Regions from separate parts of the Thalassolituus sp. UBA2590 genome, predicted to be linked through region 2. Evidence: predicted binding sites of a transcription regulator. Region 2 holds the regulator's gene; the other holds the start of a gene.
The links. The regulator LexA, encoded in region 2, represses DNA repair genes until DNA is damaged. The targets are predictions, from matches to a motif close to TACTGTNTANNTANACAGTA.
Positions count from the first base shown of each region.

Region 1: recA (recombinase RecA) is a predicted target of LexA. The motif match lies at 1,954-1,973, and genes of this name have one in related genera.

Region 1 covers NZ_DDKU01000064.1:2,257-8,620, forward strand. Annotated here, with positions in the region: gene B2067_RS05630 (AraC family transcriptional regulator) at 1-246, opposite strand, end outside; gene B2067_RS05635 (regulatory protein RecX) at 400-882, opposite strand; gene recA (recombinase RecA) at 863-1,894, opposite strand; gene B2067_RS05645 (CinA family protein) at 2,045-2,530, opposite strand; gene B2067_RS05650 (Ig-like domain-containing protein) at 2,624-6,364, opposite strand, start outside.
Region 2 covers NZ_DDKU01000035.1:38,837-45,200, forward strand. Annotated here, with positions in the region: gene B2067_RS03215 (DUF6586 family protein) at 1-365, shown strand, start outside; gene B2067_RS03220 (hypothetical protein) at 439-690, shown strand; gene B2067_RS03225 (hypothetical protein) at 826-1,098, shown strand; gene B2067_RS03230 (cell division inhibitor SulA) at 1,137-1,562, opposite strand; gene lexA (transcriptional repressor LexA) at 1,613-2,212, opposite strand; gene B2067_RS03240 (TetR/AcrR family transcriptional regulator) at 2,395-3,036, shown strand; gene B2067_RS03245 (L,D-transpeptidase) at 3,052-3,570, shown strand; gene nagZ (beta-N-acetylhexosaminidase) at 3,578-4,666, shown strand; gene B2067_RS03255 (S-methyl-5'-thioinosine phosphorylase) at 4,663-5,415, shown strand; gene B2067_RS03260 (CsiV family protein) at 5,401-6,364, opposite strand, start outside.

The sequences.
Region 1 (6,364 bases), on a different contig from region 2:
TTGCAGTGGCATCTCACGACGCGCCATATAGATACCGAGGTCAAACGCCAGCAACTCGTCATCAAGAAAACGCGCGACAAAGTCGTATGCATCTGCAACACGATCTGTATCAACCCACCTTGGAAGTGGTAATTCCGGGTCTATCCGCAGGATAGGCCATAGTTGATTCATATCCACGCCGCGGCCGTTCCAGTAATTCAGCAGGTGCTGTACCAGTACAATATCGACCTGAGCAGTCGGCGCCATATCCTTCCCCAACATTCGAATCCTATGAACAATCAGACAGTTAACATTTGTTCTTTTTCTGCCAGCCTTGAATGTTCCGTACCTGCGCCATGTGAGTCAATAGACTGAGGCGACACTGCCCGGTTAGGCACGAATTTACGCGTATAAACTTATTTACTCGGAGCTTTCGCGCAGTAAGGTATCGACTGCAGCACTGATCTGATCGCTGCTGAAGCCGCGATATGACATAAAGCGCCAGAGCTTCAGTTTGAAATCAGGGTGATCATAACCGATAGAGCGAGCCTTTCTCCGGGCCACTTCAAGCGCCTTTTCCTGCCAGTTTTCATCGGATTCTTCAAACACAGAACAGGCTGTTTCACTATCGACGCCCTTTTCTCGCAACTCCTGCTTGAGACGCACTGGCCCAACCCCACGTGATGCACGGGAGCGAACAAACATAGAGGCGAAACGCTCGTCAGACTGCCATTTCCGTTCGGCAAGCTCGTCTAATACCTGTTCAAGATCGTCGGCAGAGGCTGCCTTTGGAGAGAGCTTCCGCCACAGTTCGCGGCGGGAGTAATCACGGCGGGAGAGCAGATCTACCGCCGCGTGTTTCAGTCCAGCATAATCAAGCGGATCAGGCTTCGGCTTCTGCATCCTCAGACTCTGGTTGTTCTGAAGGTACATTCAAAAGCTGCGCACGGATCTGACCTTCGATATCAGCAGCCATTTCAGGATGATCCTCCAGATACTGTGACGCATTCGCTTTACCCTGGCCGATCTTATCGCCCTGATAGCTGTACCAGGCACCCGATTTCTCAACAATGCCACATTTCACACCCAGGTCGATCACTTCACCCATATGGTAAATACCTTTGCCATACATGATCTGGAATTCGGCCTGCTTAAACGGCGGCGATACCTTATTCTTAACAACTTTGACGCGGGTTTCGTTACCGACGATTTCATCGCCCTGTTTCACTGAACCCGTGCGACGGATGTCCAGGCGAACAGAAGAGTAGAATTTCAAAGCGTTACCGCCAGTCGTAGTCTCAGGGCTGCCGAACATTACACCGATTTTCATACGGATCTGGTTAATGAAGATCACCAGACAGTTAGCATTCTTAACATTACCCGTGATTTTACGCAGCGCCTGAGACATCAGACGTGCCTGCAGACCAACGTGGCTGTCGCCCATCTCACCTTCAATCTCGGCTTTTGGCGTCAGAGCGGCAACCGAGTCAACAACGATGACATCAACCGCGCCAGAGCGTACCAGACTATCCGTTATTTCCAATGCCTGCTCGCCAGTATCCGGCTGTGAGACCAGCAGGCTATCGAGGTCGATACCCAGCTTTTCGGCATACAGAGGGTCTAACGCGTGTTCGGCATCGATAATAGCGACGGTTTTACCTGCTTTTTGCGCCTGAGCCATGGCAGACAGACACATAGTGGTTTTACCGGAACTCTCCGGACCGTAGATTTCTACAATACGTCCCATTGGCAGGCCGCCAATGCCAAGCGCAATATCCAGACTCAAAGAACCTGTGGAGATTGCCGGAATCGCTTCACGAGGTTGCTCACCCATTTTCATGATGGCGCCTTTACCGAACTGGCGTTCTATCTGGCCCAGGGCTGCATCCAGAGCTTTCTGTTTGTTCTGATCCATGGTCGGTTCCTTGGTCGTATTCAGTCGTTAATCAGGAATATTGTTCAGCAATCTTTGATTACTGTAGATTTAACCAGTATTTAATCACAGCGTTTTTTAAAGTCAACAAAACACTGGTTATTTGTTCAGTACTTTTCAGTCATGTGAGTTTCACTGGTCGCAGTCATTCACGAAGCCCAATAACATCTCCAGCGCTTTGGCGACAGACTGCTGGCGGACAGCATCCCGATCACCATCAAACTGAAAGAGGTTTACCCTCTGAGCGGCCTCGCTGCCACAGCCAATCCATACTGTCCCGACGGGTTTACCCGCGACGGCTCCACCTGGCCCGGCAATGCCACTGACTGCAATACTGACGTCCCCAAAGCGGGCTGCACCTGCCACCATAGCTTTTACTGTCGCTTCGCTGACTGCACCGTGTGCATTCAATATCTCTGCTGGTACACCGAGGTCACGCTGTTTAGCAGTATTCGAGTAGGTAACAAAACCGCATTCAAACCACTGACTACTCCCGGCCAGATCGGTACACGCGGCAGCAATCATGCCACCCGTGCAGGATTCTGCCGTCACAAGTTTCAGGTTGCGAGCGAGCAATTCTGTAGCCAGAGTCTGAAGAAGATCGGATATGGCGGACATGATAGTTCCTGCGTCAAAGTCTGAGGCACAGAATATCAGATGAAGCGAGAGCGGACATGCCTTACTGGCATGTCCGTTCGCGTAAACTGAAGACTATTTAATCACCCGGATTTCTACCCGGCGATTCGCTGCACGGCCCTGTGCGGTGTCGTTACTGGCGATTGGATCTTCTTCACCGTAACCTCTGGCTTCTAAGCGCATGGGGTTGATTCCCATATCAATCAGATATTGCATCACTGCATTCGCTCTGCGCTCCGATAGCCGCTGATTGTTTGCAGCGGCCCCCAGTGAGTCCGTGTAAGCACCGATCTCGATACGGGCGTCCGGGTACTCCATCAGAGTGTCTGCGACCTGTTCGAGAGTACGCGTTGCGCCACGGGTCAGCTCGGCAGAACCACTAGCAAAATAGACACCATCAAGCCGGGCATCCAGAACCGAACATCCGCGGTGATTTACAGACATACCCGAAGGCGTACCCGGACAATCATCAATATCATCAACGATACCATCATCATCGCTGTCTGCCATGATGACCACCGGTGCTTTTACCGGTTCTGGCTTTGGCAGCGGACGCGGCTTAACCACCGGTCGGCGTTGCGGAACGGGTTCGGTGGTGCCAAAGCGTTTCATTATAGAAAGGCCGACAAAATGAGCATCCCGGGTGAAAGACTGACCAGAAATGCGCGCTGCCCAACTGTCTTTAAAGCTGTACTCAATCCCTATCCCCAGCCCCAGAGCCATTGAGGCTTCTTTGCTGTAATCAACGTCAGAATCGGTTGAAATCGACGCCAGCCCAGCTTCGAGATAGGCGTTCAGGGAATTTTTTCCGTTCCAGCTGGTTTGCCAAGGATACCAGTGTAGTGCAGCGCCCAGAGCACTGTAACCGAAGTCCGACTCTTCTCCTGTATCACCATCTTCAAGAACCGCGTTGCCGAGGTCGGTGTAGTGAAGCTCTACCGAGATGTCGTCTTTCAGACGATAACCACCGAAAAGTTGAAAACCAAAGCCTGACTCATCAACGTTATCGTATACGCTATCACTGGTTCCGGGCGTCAGGCGACTGAAGCCCAACCCCAGCCCAACATACGACTCTTCTGATTCGAAGGCCTGTGATACCAAGGGTGCAAACATCACGAGCACACCAACCAGCAGAGACACTGTGGGCTTTAAAAAAGCCCGTTTGTGCCGTTCTGCTCTGCGGCGCAGCACCACCAGCGGCAGGCCGAGCAGTACCCAGAGCAAGCTCTGACTACCAAGGCCTGGCAGTGATGCATTCACTTCACCTTTGCCCGGTACGATATTCTCCACCAGCTCAGGGGCCTGTTCGGCATCCGGTACCTGCATGTAATCTGGCGTACCATCGCCATCGGAGTCCGCACACACAGCGCCGGTACCACATTCCTGACGGTCACTGATCCCATCACCGTCCGAGTCGCCCGAACCATCCGGCATGCCAGCAGCATTGTTGCTGTCCGGATCACGGTAGTCAGGAATGCCATCGTCATCGACGTCGCCAGTGCCACCTTCTTCGACGGTGAGGATGCCATCGTTGTCGTCATCAGGGTCGAGGTAATCAGGAATACCGTCATTATCGGTATCGTCATTACGAGGATTACCGTCGCCGTCTGCATCTTCAAATGCCGTCGAAACGCCATCGCCATCATCGTCCGGGTCGCGGAAGTTCGGCAAATCATCACCATCGCTGTCCCAGCAGAGAATCAGCCCCGGACACTCAACAGCATCACTGATGCCATCACGGTCCGAGTCACCGCCTGACGGGTCCAGATAATCCGGAATACCATCAAAGTCGCTATCGCCTTCATTTTCTTCTGCGGTCGGAACACCATCGCCGTCGTCATCCGGATCACGGTAGTCCGGACGTCCGTCATTGTCGGTGTCGTCGTTCAACGGATCACCGTCGCCGTTACGGTCCTCATCTACCGTTGGGATACCGTCACCGTCGTCATCCTCGGACAGATAGTCCGGGGCACCGTTGCCATCACTATCCGGGCAAGGCAGACCTGTCGGACATTCGCGTGCATCACTGACGCCATCGCGGTCGCTGTCACCACTGCCGTCCGGGGTCATGGCTTCATTGCTGTCATCCGGATCAAGGTAGTCAGGAATACCATCATTATCAGCATCCAGACCCAACTCTTCATCCGTCGGTACACCGTCGTTGTCGTCATCGCGATCCAGGTAATCCGGTTGGCCATCACCATCGGTGTCATCATTGACCGGATTACCATCAGCACCCAGATCTTCCTCAATTGAAGGAATACCGTCGCCGTCGTCGTCCTCGTCGAGATAGTCCGGAATACCATCTGCGTCTGTATCACGACACGGAACACCGTCCGGACACTCGGCACCATCAGGCACCCCATCTTCGTCTGAGTCACCCGCGGATGGATCGAGATAATCCGGAATACCATCGCCGTCACTGTCGCCAGTGCCCTCGTCTATGGTGTTGAACCCGTCGTTATCGTCATCTTCATCGCGGTAATCCGGTATGCCATCACCGTCAGTATCGCGAACTGGCCCTTCTTCAATAGTTGGACGCCCGTCGTTGTCATCGTCGTCATCCGCGTAGTCAGGTGTGCCGTCACCATCAGTGTCACGACACGGGATACCAGTCGGACACTCCGTGATATCGTTGATACCATCGCCATCCGAGTCGCCACCGGTTCCTGACGCTGTGCTGCCATCCGGGTCGAGGTAGTCCGGAATACCATCGCTATCGGCATCACCGTTACCTTCTTCGTCGGATGGGATACCGTCGCCATCATCATCGCGATCCAGATAGTCCGGGGTGCCATCGCCGTCGGTGTCATCGTTCGCCGGGTTGCCATCCGCGTTTGGATCTTCGTCAACAGTCAGACGACCATCATTATCATCATCCGGGTCGTTATAGTCCGGCTGACCATCCTGATCAGAGTCTTCACATGGTGCTCCAGCCTGACACTCGGCCAGATCTGACAGGGTGTCATTATCGCTGTCGCCCGGACCGCTGGTGTCGCTGTCGTTCGGATCGAGATACGCGGGGATTGTATCCTCATCGAAGTCAGGGCCAGCCTGAGTCGATGGATTACCGTCGCCATCGGTGTCGTCGTCTTCGCTACGAGTGTTCACACCATCGCCGTCGTCATCCGCATCGCGGAAGTCCGCAATCCCATCGTTATCAGTATCGCGATCAGAACCTTCAATACTGCTTGGTACGCCATCGTTGTCGTCATCACTATCGAGGTAGTCAGGCAGACCATCACCGTCGGTATCACGACATGGGAACCCGGTGTCACACTCAATATCGTCAAAGATGCCGTCTTCGTCAGCGTCGCCCGGCGAACCGTTCAGTTCGTCGTTCGGGTCCAGATAGGCCGGAATGCCGTCACCATCAGCATCGTCATCACGAGGGTCGCCGTTACCGTTAAGATCTTCTTCCAGCGTCGTGCGACCATCACCATCGTCGTCAGGGTCGAGGTAATCAGGAACTCCGTCGCGATCGAGGTCATCGTTGTCCGGATTACCATCACCATTGGCGTCTTCTTCCAGATTGGTCAGGCCATCGCCGTCATCATCGGTACTGTCAGGGTCGAGATAATCAGGTACGCCATCGTCGTCACCATCAGGCCCAGGATTAGTTGCCGGGTTACCGTCACCATCCAGGTCCGCATCTTCGTCGGCCGTTGGTATGCCGTCGCCATCATCATCCCCATCCATGTAATCCGGGACGCCATCGAAGTCACGATCAACACATGGAATACCCGTCGGACACTCAATACCGTCTGGAATCCCGTCGCCATCGCCGTCACCCGGTGATGTGCTTACACCGTCATT
Region 2 (6,364 bases):
GGCTTGAGACCTCAGGCCTGTACCTTATGCAGGATGCCTTTATTTCGTATCTGAATGAGCTGGCGACGCTTGCTACTTACCGCGGCGAAGTCAGTTCATTTTCAGATCTTCTGAACAAGACACCTCTGGTGACCGGTGAAATGACCGAGATTCGGATTCTGGCCGAGGACCCTTACTCATGGTTGAGTGCATTTCTGCGTGAGGCAGAAACGCGTTGGCGTCCGGGCCCGGCTGGAAACCCGCAGGCAGCGGGTGCGGTCAACGTCATTGCCGTTGCACAGAGCGATGACATACAGCCACAGTCCTGGTGGCAGCATCTGTCTGACCTGATCGATAGTCAGCGTGAGAATCGGCAGGAAAGCTGATTCTCCCAGTGACTCTCGTATAAAGCGTCACCCCCCTGTGTTATCATCCGCGCTCAGAAACGAAGAGGCACTTATGGCTGGTTTTTTCGAAATTGTAGAGTTATCCAATGGTGACATTGCCCTGCGTCGTGCCGACGAACAGGACAGCGATGCGCTGGTTCGTATCTGTTTCTCTGAAGATGCGAAAGCAAGTCTCCAGGAGCACCATATGGATGTGGCCAGAGTAATGCTCGAGGCTGGCGTGCGCCTCGTGGGCGATCTGTCTGGGATGGAAGTCGAGAGTGACGACTTTGAGGTGCCGCAGAGCAGTCAGCACCTGCATTGATTTGTCCCTGGCAGACAAATTCATAAAAAAATCCGGTATCGGGCAACTGATACCGGATTTTTTTTTGAATTTCAGTATCCTAACTAAAGCCCTGTTAACGGGTGTACTTGTGAAAATTGACTTCTGAGGATGAGAATGAAAAAGCTAGTAGCACTCTCGACTGTAGTACTTTCCGCTTCACTGATCACCGCGTGCAGCGATGAGCCAGAAAGTTCTGAACTCGTTCAGGCATACACTGAAGCCCGTGAGCAGACGCGCACCGCGCTCGAAGAAACAAAAGATGCCATTAAAGCGATGGAGAACAACCAGGACGCGCTGGAAAAAGCCCTTGAGCGACTGGATCGTGTTGTTGAGTTGCACGAAAAAGGTGCCGTTGTGCACGTTCCTGCCGCTACTACTGCTCAGTAATTCGGGCGGATCAACTACCAGCTCCGGCTGGTAGTGTCTTATTCTCCACGCACAATGAACAGGTGTGATCCGTTTTCTTCTGCGACACGGCGTAGCAGTTGACGGGTATCTGCCGCGAGTTCGCCTGACCACTCAACAATCAAATGGCTTTTACCTGATCTCAGCGCCTTGATACACAAGTCAAACTGAGTAGCGACTTGAGTATTCAGGTGAAGTACCGGAGAGTCGCTGATGCCCGCTTTTGCCAGCCATTGTTTGTTCAGATTCTGGCTTGGGCTCAGCCACATCAACCAACGTTTCTGGTCGCTGCACAGAGCCAGCACAGGCAACAGCTGGAAGGGTTGTAATGCACTGCCTTCAGACACAATGACTTCCGTCATACTGCCTTTAGGCACGCTTCTGACGGGTGCCGCAGAGCTGAGTGGTGCTGCTTCTGGACATACTTCGAAAGATAACTGACGCATAACAATCTCTCCTGTCGTGTACCGTTTACCTGTTACTCTGGTCGGTCGCGTTACTGGCGACGAATAACACCTACGTATTTACCTTCAATCGCAAATTCCTGCTCTTTCAGGTTGACCTCAATCGGGGCGTAATTTTCGTTCTCAGCAAACAGAGTTACCTGATTGCGGCTCTTGTGGTATCGCTTAACGGTTACTTCTTCACCGACGCGGGCAACCACGATGTCACCATTGCGTGCGGTCTCTGCTTTATGCACTGCGATGTAATCGCCATCCATGATGCCGATGTCGATCATGCTGTCGCCATGCACCTCGAGCAGGAAGTTCGCTTCCGGCTTAAAGAACGACGGCGGAATTTCGCAGTAATCTTCAATATGCTCCTGAGCCAGGATAGGTTCACCGGCTGCAACGCGACCGATTACCGGCAGCCCCGGAGAGTCTTCACCTACGATGCGAATGCCACGGCTGGCACCTGGCATCATCTCAATGGCACCTTTTCGTGCCAGTGCTTTCAGGTGTTCTTCTGCTGCATTCGGTGAGCGGAAGCCAAGTTCTGCGGCAATTTCTGCTCTCGTCGGCGGGTAGCCTGTTTCATCAATGGCTGAGCGAATCAGGTCAAGAACTTCCTGCTGGCGAGCCGTGAGCTTTTCCATGACATTTATCCAGTCTGTTGATTTATACAGTGTGTGTAAATATATACAGTACCTTTTACTGTGTAAATACCCAGTGCCGTCTAATTTTAGATCTGACGGAATTTTCCCCGAATTGCTGCAATTGTTGCGTGTTAAGTGTTTTAAACGTATGTTTGAAACACTTGTTAGTTGGATAAGGCACTATGGCGCAGAAAGATACCGCGCGCAGCATTCTCGATGCTGCAGAAGAGTTGTTTTCAGAACGGGGTTTCGCGGAGACTTCGTTGCGTAATATTACGACTAAGGCTGATGTGAATCTGGCTGCCGTGAATTATCACTTTGGCTCTAAAAAGTCTCTGATACAGGCTGTATTTGCCCGCTTTCTGACGCCCTTTGTCGCTGAACTCGATAAGGCGCTCAATACCTGCGATGCAGAGCAGGGCGAACAACCTGCTGACCTGATGTCTTTATTGCGGCTCTTATCTGACACCGCATTACGTTCGGGGGCAGACCGGCCTGAACGTCTGCGTATCTTTATGCGTTTATTGGGGCTTGCCTACAGTCAGGGTCAGGGCCATGTACGTCGTTTTCTGCGCGTGGAGTATGGTCATGTATTTCGCCGCTATTCGGATCTTCTTACCCGGGCGACGCCGGAGCTCTCCGACGAAGACCGCTTCTGGCGGGTTCATTTCATGCTGGGTGCGACTATGTTCACACTGAACGGGGTTGATTCTCTGACCGCGATGGCGGAGCATGATTTCGGTAAACCCACCGCCACGCCGGATGTTATCGATCAGTTGCTGCCGTTCCTCGCCAGCGGGCTGAAGTCACCTGCGGGTAACTAAGGAACGCGTCAGTAGATGTCAGATCTTCCGTTTATTGAGATCTCAGTCGAGGATCAACTCTTGCGGCTGACTGAGCGCGATGGCATTACTGAATATTCAGTGTCAACGGCATTGAATGGCATAGGTGAAGAAGAAGGCAGCGGCTGCACGCCGAGAGGCTGGCATCGTATCTGTGCTGTTATTGGCCGTGATCAGCCGGAAAACGCCGTATTCCGTGGGCGTCGTCCAACGGGTGAAATCTATTCTTCAGAGCTTTCCGAAGAGCATCCGGACCGGGACTGGATACTTTCCCGCATCCTCTGGTTACAGGGCCTGGAGAGTGGGCTCAACCGCTTTGGCAACGTCGACTCCCAGCGTCGTTTTATCTATATCCACGGCACACCGGATACTGAACCTATGGGGAAACCCTTGTCTCATGGTTGTATTCGCATGCGTAACAGCGATGTGATTGACCTTGCTGAACGGATTCAGGCCGGTACCCGGGTGTGGATTCAGGCGGCAAGTTTTCAGCGAATTTCCTGCATCAATTTGTGAGATGACGATGACCGAGTCTTCAGTTTCTTCCACTGATTCATACGCTGTGTCGGATGCGTTAGCACAGGCCGTCGGCGTGATTACCGATATTGAAGGAACGGCGTTGACGGATGAGGATCGTGATTTCTTAACTCAGCCTGAAATCGCCGGGCTTATTTTTTTCGCGCGCAATTACGAATCTCCTCAGCAGCTGAAAGCTCTGACGGGAGAATTAAACGCGTTGAGACCCGACCTCCTGCTCACCGTAGATCAGGAAGGTGGTCGTGTGCAGCGCTTTCGCTCCGGCTTTACGCTGTTTGAGCCGATGATGCGCTATGAAGCCATTTTTGTGGAATCACCTGAAAAAGCGCTTGAGCTCGCCCGTTTGGGTGGCCAACTTCTGGCTACTGAGTTAATCGCGCATGGTGTTGATCTGACGTTTGCCCCGGTTCTGGATATTGAGCGAGATCTTTCTCGGGTGATTGGTGATCGTGCCTTTGGTCACAGCGCAGACACGGTGACGTCATTGGCCAGAGCCTGGTGCGAAGGACTTTCTTCTGCGGGCATGATGTCCGTTGGTAAACACTTTCCGGGGCATGGTGCCGTTGAAGCGGACTCACATCTGGAGTTACCGGTCGACCCGCGCGATGCCGAAGCCTTAGAAGCCGAGTCGGTACCTTTTAAAACGCTGATCAGCGAAGGCGTGATACAGGGCATTATGCCTGCTCACGTCGTCTATCCTGCCATTGATGCAAACCATACCGCCGGTTTTTCTTCTGTCTGGTTGCAGGATATTCTGCGTAAGCAGCTCGGCTTCAGCGGCATCATTTTCAGCGATGACCTGTCCATGGAAGGCGCTGCCAGTGGCGGCGACTTTTATCAGCGGTCGATCGCTGCGGCTCAGGCGGGAGCCAACGCACTGGTGGTCTGCAATAACCGACAGGCCGCCAAAGATGTCGTCAGTGCCGTTGCCGATTTGTACCGTGCAGGCACTGGCGCTTTAAAGCTTGAATCACTAAAACCCGATAGCAAGGCTAATGCCCTTGATGAAAAGGGCATGGCCGAGGCCCGTAAAATACTGGGCTCGTATCAACTGATCAGAGACGACAACCTGTGAGTGCAACTTCTCGTAAAATCGCTGTTATTGGCGGCACCGGCTTAACCGAGCTTGATGGGCCGGAGATCAGCCAGACATTGGCTGTAACGACTGACCTTGGACAGCCATCTTCACCGCTGTCAGTCGGGCGCTGGCGAGAGCAGGAGGTTGTGTTTCTAGCGCGGCATGGGCATCCTCACAAAGTCCCACCACATAAGATTAACTACCGCGCTAACCTGCTGGCATTAGAGGCGCAGGGTGTTACTCATATCATTGCTGTGAATGCTGTGGGCGGTATTCACCCGGACATGGGTTCAGGCAAAATTGTGATTCCTCATCAGGTGGTTGATTACACCTGGGGCCGCGAAAGTACTTTTTTTGATGGTGAGTACCGTCCGCTTGAGCATATTGATCTCACGCATCCGTACGATGAGACGTTGCGCCAGGCGCTTGTTAAAGCGTCATCAGAATGTTCAGTCGACGCGCTTGATTTCGGGGTCTATGCGGCGACACAGGGGCCAAGATTAGAAACTATCGCTGAGATTAATCGTCTCGATAAAGACGGTTGTGATCTGGTCGGTATGACGGGCATGCCTGAAGCAGCCCTGGCGAGAGAGCTGGGTATTCCTTACGCGAGTATCTGTCTTGTCGTGAATCCGGCCGCCGGAAAGAGCGACGACCTGATTACCATGGATGAGATACGCGCCGTGATCGACTCAGGAATGAGTGAAGTCCGCGATATTATCGCAGCTTCATTATCCCTGATCTGAAGCTTCGCTCTCTGGGGCTTCTTCTGAGGCCTCTTCTGGCACCTCATAAGGCGTTACCTTGACGACCATACCTAGAAGGGGGTGATCAAGGTAGTGGACCTCACCGCTGCGCATGCGGCGGCTACGCTCGATTTTTGCTGCGCGCAGCGGAATCCATTCTGGCTCAGGTTCAGCCACAGGCTCATTGGTGATCCCTTGATCCGGGGGAAGGATCGTCATCTGACCTTCAACCCCGGGAAGGGCGTCTGAGTTACCTATGTTGTCAGATATGGTGTCAGAGGTGACGGCCATGGTCATGGCGCCTTCTTCGGTATTTTCAGTAGTCTCGCCAGACAGTGGTGCATCAGCCGGAATGGTGAAGATCAGCTGGTCTACTTCAAGATCCGGGCGGATATGAATGTAGCGGCTACGGTACAGGTTGAAGCTACCGCTGATATCGATGCGGAAGTTCTCTTCTTCGTAACTGGCGGTTACTTCGTGATCGTAGGCGTTGGCTGAATCCTGAAGTTCTTCGATCCAGGCCTGGTGCCACACGACTTTCATATCGCTGCGGTAGCCAAAGCGATTAACGGCGTTGGCGAATTCGAGGTCGTCGAGCAGCGTTACCGGAGGCGTGCTGTCAGTATCTTCTTCGGCGGAGTTCATCTCGTCTGAAGCGTCGCTGTTAAGCTCTGACGATTCTTCAGCGGATACCTGCAGAACACCTGGATTGGCGTCGCCCGCCATACCTTCCTCTGACTTCACAATGCCTGGCTCTGATTCGGCCATCGCTGAAGTGTCTTCTTCTAATGCCGCCGCAATTGCAGCTTCTTCCGCCTCTGCGCGCTCCTTAAGGAGTGGCCAGTGTTCCTCGCGGGCACTGTTTTCGTCCAGATAAGTGAACAGCATAACTTCGACACGATAATGTTCTGTCGCGTTTACAACGCTGGGCAGCATGCTCAGTGTCAGG